2 linked regions of the Orrella dioscoreae genome follow. The main gene of each other region encodes a partner of the protein of the gene in region 2 in a complex. Links are inferred from orthologs where the notes say so. Each region holds a gene or a part of one and is shown on either strand. Other genes may lie near its edges.

Region 1 (3,069 bases), 2.8 Mb from region 2 along the record:
CGCCTTGTCCGTGCTCAGGCAGACAACCTTGCGCACCTTGTTCTGGATGGCGGCCTCGAGCACGTTCTCGGTGCCCAGGATATTGGTGTGCACGGCTTCCATGGGGTGAAACTCGCAGGAAGGCACCTGCTTGAGCGCCGCGGCATGGAAGATGTAATCCACGCCGCGCGTGGCATTGACCAGGCTCTGCCGGTCACGCACGTCGCCGATGTAGAACTTGAGTTTCGGATGCGCGTAATGCTTGCGCATGTCGTCCTGCTTCTTCTCGTCACGGCTGAAGACACGGATCTCGCCGATGTCCGAGTCGAGAAAGCGCTTGAGCACGGCGTTGCCGAACGAACCCGTGCCGCCGGTGATGAGGAGTTTTGCGTTGGGAGTGAGCATGATGGAGATCGGTAGGATGGCGGACGGGTCAGGTGCGTGCGGCGCGCACCAGCGCCTCGCGCTCCTTGGGGGTCGGGTAGTTTATCAACACGGCCTTGTACGACCCCTTGAAGACGAAGAGGCTGCCGGCCCCTGCACCGATGATGCCGAAACGGCGGATCAGGGCGCTGATGTCGGCCAGCGAGCCGGCTCCGCCCAGCACCGACATGGGCACGGTCGTGACGTTGCGAATCTGCTCGATGAGATCCAGGTCGTAGCCCTTCATGACGCCGTCATGGTCGATGGCGTTAACCACGATTTCGCCCACGCCGTGCTTTTCCAGCGTCTGGGCGAACTCGACGGGCGAAAGATGGGTATTGGTTTTGGCGTTGTGCGTCCACACTTCATGGCGGGAGCTGAAACGCTTTTTCTTCACGTCCATCACCCCCACCACGCTCTGGCGGCCGATTTTCTCGGCGATGCGCGTGGCAAGCATGGGCTCCTCGACCAGGGCGGAGCTGATGGCCACCTTCTCGACGCCCAGGCTGATGATGGCGCTGGCCTGCTCCACCGTCTTGACGCCGCCACCGTAGCAGAAAGGCATGCGGCACTCGGCCGCCAGCCGCTCGATCATCTTCAGGTCGGGGCCGACTCCCTGGGTGGTAGCGTCGATGTCGAGGACGATGAGTTCGTCCACTTCCTTCTCATTGAAGATGCGGACGGCATTGATGGGATCACCGACGTACTTGCCGGCATCGAACTTGACGGTCTTGACCAGGCCCTTGTCGCGGACCAGCAGGCAGGGAATGATTCTGGGACGAAGCACGCTTTAGATATCCGCGAAATTTTTCAGGAGACGCGCACCGAAATCGTGGCTCTTCTCCGGGTGGAATTGCACGCCGTAGACGTTCGCGTGGTTGACCGAGCAGGCAAAGCGGGCGCCGTATTCTGCAGTGGCAATGGCATCGGCCTCGTCCTGACAATCAAAGTAATAGGAATGCAGGAAATAGAATCGCGCCTCTGATTCCAGGCCTTGAAACAGCGTCGATGGCCTTGAGGGCGTGACGTCGTTCCAACCCATGTGCGGCAGGTGCGTGCGCTGCGCCAACTTGTCGACGTCGAACTTGCGCACCCTGCCAGGCACCCAGCCCAGGCCCTCGCGCTCACCCTCGTCGCTGCCCTGCGCCATCATCTGCATGCCGACGCAGATACCCAGCACGGGCACGCCATCGCGCACCACCCGCTCGACGGCGACGTCATGCATGCCCGATTGCCGGAAGGAGTCCATCGCATAGTCGAAGGCTCCCACGCCGGGCAGGATCAGCTTGGTGGCCCGCGCAATATCCTCCGGCGTCCGACCGATGCCCACCTGCACATCCATGCGGCGGTACATGTTGGCGAAGGCCAGGACATTGCCCAGCCCGTAATCAATGATGGTGATCATCGGAACAGCCGCTTTTCAAGACCCAGTTTCTGCATGACGTTGGCGCCAAGGCCGATCAGGAACTTCTTGTTGGCGTAGTCCTTGTAGGTCTTGTTCTCGCCTTCGAAGATGGCCTGCAGTTCCTCTTCGCTCAGGTCGAGCTTGTGAGCCACGTAACGGAACTCCTGGCGCGAGAAATGCTCGTCCATCTCGGGCTTCGCGATACGCGCGAGAGCCTCCTCGCGCGTCATCTGGCCGGTCAGGATGAGACTGGAGAAATGCGCGCGCCGCTTCTCGTAGCCGAACTTGCGCGGCATCCAGTAGTCTTCGTAGAACCGGGTGAACCGGGACTCATGGTGCTTGTGCTGGAACGGCTCCCAGCCAAAACGCTCCTGCAGCAGGCGCTCGGCATCCTTCTTTATGTAGGGCACCAGATTGAGCGGCTTGAACACCTGCATGCCCAGCACGTAGCGGTAGTAGAGCTTGTAGACCAGGATGTCGACAATCGGGAAGCTCTTGAGCGGTCGCTTGCCGAAACGGCGATGGATGTCGAGCATCAGCGTCTTGTCGATGCCGGGATAGCCACCCCACTCTTCGGGCTCGCGGCAGCATTCAGTCGAGAAGTTGCCGCCGGTCAGCACATACTTCAGCTTGTGCTGGCGGGCGAACTTGTACAGTCCCGAGAAAAAAGCGACGTCCTGCGGCAGGTCCTGATCGGGAATCTGCGACTTCAGGAACGCCACCTGGAGATCCTTCATCTCCTCCCAGTTGATCACCTCGGTGAAGAGCTCCAGTCCCAGGCCGTCGACCAGCTTTTCGACGTTGCCCACCGCCTGGTCGGTGTTCCAGCCGGCATCGACATGGAACAGCAAGGGCCGCAGCCCCATCTTTTCCTTGGCGATGTAGGCGGTGTAGGAACTGTCCAGGCCACCGCTCAGCCCGATGATGCAATCGAAGTCCTTGCCCTTGCCTTGTTCCTTGATCTTTTCCGCCACGCGCATGAGCTCGGCCTCGCCGCGCGCGTCGGTATGCCAGTTGGGCTTGATCTGCGCGTCGAAGTTGGCGCAATAGTCCGATTCGCCCCTGGCATCGAAGACGATGCGAGGGTCGCTCGTATCCATGATGGTGCGGGTGCAGATTTGGTAGGGTCTATTCATTGGTGGCTTGAATCGTGAGGGTCGGATTCGCTCAGAAGCCCGACAGCAGGCCGAACAGCGCGCGGCGCAGGTTGTAGAAAAATGCGTTGGTGGTCGAGAGCGCCCGTAGCCGCTCTATGAGCGGCG
Region 2 (3,046 bases):
CGCCGGCGTTGGCCACCAGGCGGAAACCGCCTTCGGGTCCGGGGCGGCAGCCGTTTTCCTCGGCCAGCCGGGAGGCCAGAATCATCATTCTACCCAACCAACCCGCATCTTTTTGTGTCACCTCGGCCATGGAGACGATGTGGTGGCGCGGAATCAACAACAGGTGCACGGGGGCGGCGGGGCTGATGTCGTGGAAGGCGAGGAATTCCTCGTCTTCATGGACCTTGCGGGCGGGGATGTCCCCCTTGGCGATCTTGCAGAAGATACAGGTGTCGCTCACGTCGATGCTCGCTGGATATCGGTGGGTCAGGTCGCGCGGCGGGCCTTTTCCTCGAGGCCGGACAGGCCCTCGCGGCGCGCCAACTCGGCCAGCACGTCCTCGGGACGCAGGCCGAAATGGGTCAGGGCCACCATGCAATGAAACCACAAGTCCGCGGTTTCGGCGACCACGCGGTCAGGCGCCGCATCCTTGGCGGCCATGACGAGTTCGGTGGCTTCCTCGCCGATCTTCTTCAGGAAGGCGTCGGGACCCTTGGCCAGCAGCTTGGCGACGTAGGAGCCTTGCGGGTCGCCGCCGTTGGCGGGCAGGCGCGTGGCCAGCGTGTCGGCCAGGCGCGCGAGGATATCGGAGGAATCTGCCATGACGGTGCCGGGCGCGCGGGGGGCGCCCATCATTTATAGATGAGTTCGGGGTCTTTCAGGACCGGGTCGGTGATCTGCCAGGCCGATTGCGCGCCTTCGCCCTGCAGCTGGCGATAGAAGCAGCTGGGCCGGCCCGTGTGGCAGGCGATGCCGCCATGCTGGGTGATCTTCAGCAGCACGACGTCGCCGTCGCAGTCCAGGCGCAACTCGTGCACCGTTTGCGTGTGGCCGGATTCCTCGCCCTTGCGCCAGAGACGCGAGCGCGAGCGCGACCAGTAGACGGCGCGCTGGGTGGCGGCCGTTTCGGCGAGCGCCTCGGCGTTCATCCAGGCCACCATCATGATCTGGCCGCTTTCGGCGTCCTGGGCGATGGCGGGGACGAGGCCGTCCTTGTCGAAGGCCACGTCGGCCATCCAGTCGGGGTGTTGGGTCATGTGAGTTCCGTAGGGCCGCGCAGGCGGGGGCCGCTCAATCCAGGCGCACGGGGATGCCCTGGCCGGCCATGAAGCGCTTGGCTTCGCCGACCGTGTGCTGGCCGTAGTGGAAGATGCTGGCCGCCAGCACTGCATTGGCCTGGCCCAGCGTAACGCCATCGGCCAGGTGCTGCAAGCCGCCGACGCCGCCCGATGCGATGACGGGGACGGGGACGGCCTCGGCCACGCGGCGCGTGAGTTCGAGGTCGAAGCCCGACTTGGTGCCGTCGCGGTCCATGCTGGTCAGCAGGATTTCGCCCGCGCCATAGGCGGCCATGCGGCGCGCCCACTCGATGGCGTCCAGGCCGGTGGCCCGGCGTCCGCCATGGGTGAAGACTTCCCAGCGGGCGGCTTCGCCGTCGGCGCTGACGCGGCGCGCGTCGATGGCGACCACGATGCACTGCGAGCCGTGGTAGGCCGCGGCGTCGAGCACCAGTTCAGGCCGCGCGATGGCGGCGCTGTTGATGGAGATCTTGTCGGCGCCCGCATTGAGCAGGCGCTGCACATCGGATACCTGGCGCACGCCGCCGCCCACGGTGAGCGGGATGAAGACCTGCGACGCCACTTCCTCGATGATGGGGAGGATGAGGTCGCGGCCGTCGCTGGTGGCGGTGATGTCGAGGAAGGTGAGTTCGTCGGCGCCCTGGTCGTCGTAGCGCTTGGCGATTTCCACCGGGTCGCCGGCGTCCATCAGGTTGACGAAGTTCACGCCCTTGACGACGCGCCCGGCGGTCACGTCCAGGCAGGGGATGATGCGCCGGGTCAGGCCGTTCATCACGCGCCTAACTCGTCGGCACGGGTCTGCGCGGCTTCGAAATCGAGCGTGCCTTCATAGATGCTGCGGCCCAGGATGGCGCCTTCGACGCCTTCGCTTTCCACTTCGCACAGCGCGTCGATGTCCTTCAGGTCGGCGATGCCGCCCGAGGCGATGACGGGGATGCGGACGTGCTGGGCCAGGCGCACGGTGGCTTCGATGTTCACGCCCGAGAGCATGCCGTCGCGGCCGATGTCGGTGTAGATGATGGCCTCGCAGCCGTAGTCCTCGAACTTGCGCGCCATGTCGAGCACGTCGTGGCCGGTGAGCTTGCTCCAGCCGTCGGTGGCGACCTTGCCGTCGCGCGCGTCCAGGCCCACGATGATGCTGCCGGGGAAGGCGCCGCAGGCGTCGTGCAGGAAGCCGGGGTTCTTCACGGCGGCGGTGCCGATGATGACGTAGGCGATGCCGAAGTCGAGGTAGCGCTCGATGGTGTCCAGGTCGCGGATGCCGCCACCGATCTGCACCGGGATCTCGGCGCCCACGGCGTCGACGATGCTGCGGATGACCGCTTCGTTCTTGGGCTTGCCCGCGACGGCGCCGTTCAGGTCGACCAGGTGCAGGCGGCGCGCGCCGCGCTCGAGCCAATGGGTGGCCATGGCGGCGGGATCTTCTGAGAACACCGTGGCGTCGTCGAGATCGCCTTGGCGCAAGCGCACGCAGCGCCCGTCTTTGAGGTCAATGGCGGGGATCAGCAGCATGGTCGTGTCAGGTCTTTTGGTATGGCGTGGGTGGAAAACAGGGCCGGGGCACGCGTGCGGCGTGCTTACGGTTGCCAGTCTACAAAATTGCGGTACAGGCGCAAGCCGTGGGCCGCGCTCTTCTCCGGGTGGAACTGCACCGCGAAAATGTTAGCGTCGGCCACCGCTGACGTAAAGGCAAGCCCATAGCGGGTTTCACCTACTGTCAGCGCGGCGTCGCGCGGCACGACGTAGTAACTGTGCACGAAATAGAAATGGGTGTCGTCGGGAATGCCCGCCCAGAGCGCATGCGCGCGGGTCTGGCGCACCGGGTTCCAGCCCATGTGGGGCACCTTGAGCAGGTCGCCGTGCGGGGGCGCGGCGACGGCGGCCGAGGCGTCGGCGGGCGCCAGCGCCTGGGCGAAGCCGGGGCCGGC

Evidence for each region.
Region 1: the proteins of hisF (region 2) and hisH are in contact, whole or in part, in a crystal structure (PDB 6RU0), measured with the Thermotoga maritima proteins. The link is inferred for Orrella dioscoreae from one-to-one orthologs. Residues at the interface, in WP_004080486.1 of Thermotoga maritima: Met1, Leu2, Ala3, Arg5, Ser40, Glu41, Asp45, Glu46, Ala70, Glu71, Ile73, Asp74, Ile75, Pro76, Phe77, Asp98, Lys99, Ser122, Gln123, Glu161, Thr195, Leu196, Asn247, Arg249, Glu251; in WP_004080484.1 of Thermotoga maritima: Asn15, Arg18, Arg22, Arg117, Leu118, Pro119, His120, Met121, Gly122, Trp123, Asn124, Asn134, Gly135, Tyr136, Tyr138, Val140, Tyr158, Glu180, Lys181, Ser182, Ser183, Lys184, Ile185.

The regions. Positions count from the first base shown.
Region 1 is NZ_LT907988.1:3,065,604-3,068,672, forward strand. The notes cover bases 1-2,999. They hold hisH (imidazole glycerol phosphate synthase subunit HisH), read right to left. Parts: upstream 1,808-2,999; coding sequence 1,193-1,807; downstream 1-1,192. Other genes in these bases: ODI_RS14230 (polysaccharide biosynthesis protein), read right to left, coding at 1-384; ODI_RS14235 (AglZ/HisF2 family acetamidino modification protein), read right to left, coding at 413-1,189; ODI_RS14245 (N-acetyl sugar amidotransferase), read right to left, coding at 1,804-2,943; ODI_RS14250 (glycosyltransferase family 2 protein), read right to left, coding at 2,975-2,999. In the rest of the region: more of ODI_RS14250, read right to left, coding at 3,000-3,069. UniProt on the Escherichia coli protein: IGPS catalyzes the conversion of PRFAR and glutamine to IGP, AICAR and glutamate. The HisH subunit catalyzes the hydrolysis of glutamine to glutamate and ammonia as part of the synthesis of IGP and AICAR.
Region 2 is NZ_LT907988.1:268,875-271,920, forward strand. What follows is about bases 1-2,976. They hold hisF (imidazole glycerol phosphate synthase subunit HisF), read right to left. Parts: upstream 1,891-2,976; coding sequence 1,111-1,890; downstream 1-1,110. Other genes in these bases: ODI_RS01320 (histidine triad nucleotide-binding protein), read right to left, coding at 1-280; ODI_RS01325 (phosphoribosyl-ATP diphosphatase), read right to left, coding at 307-642; hisI (phosphoribosyl-AMP cyclohydrolase), read right to left, coding at 672-1,076; hisA (1-(5-phosphoribosyl)-5-[(5-phosphoribosylamino)methylideneamino]imidazole-4-carboxamide isomerase), read right to left, coding at 1,890-2,630; ODI_RS01345 (imidazole glycerol phosphate synthase subunit HisH), read right to left, coding at 2,696-2,976. Outside these bases: more of ODI_RS01345, read right to left, coding at 2,977-3,046.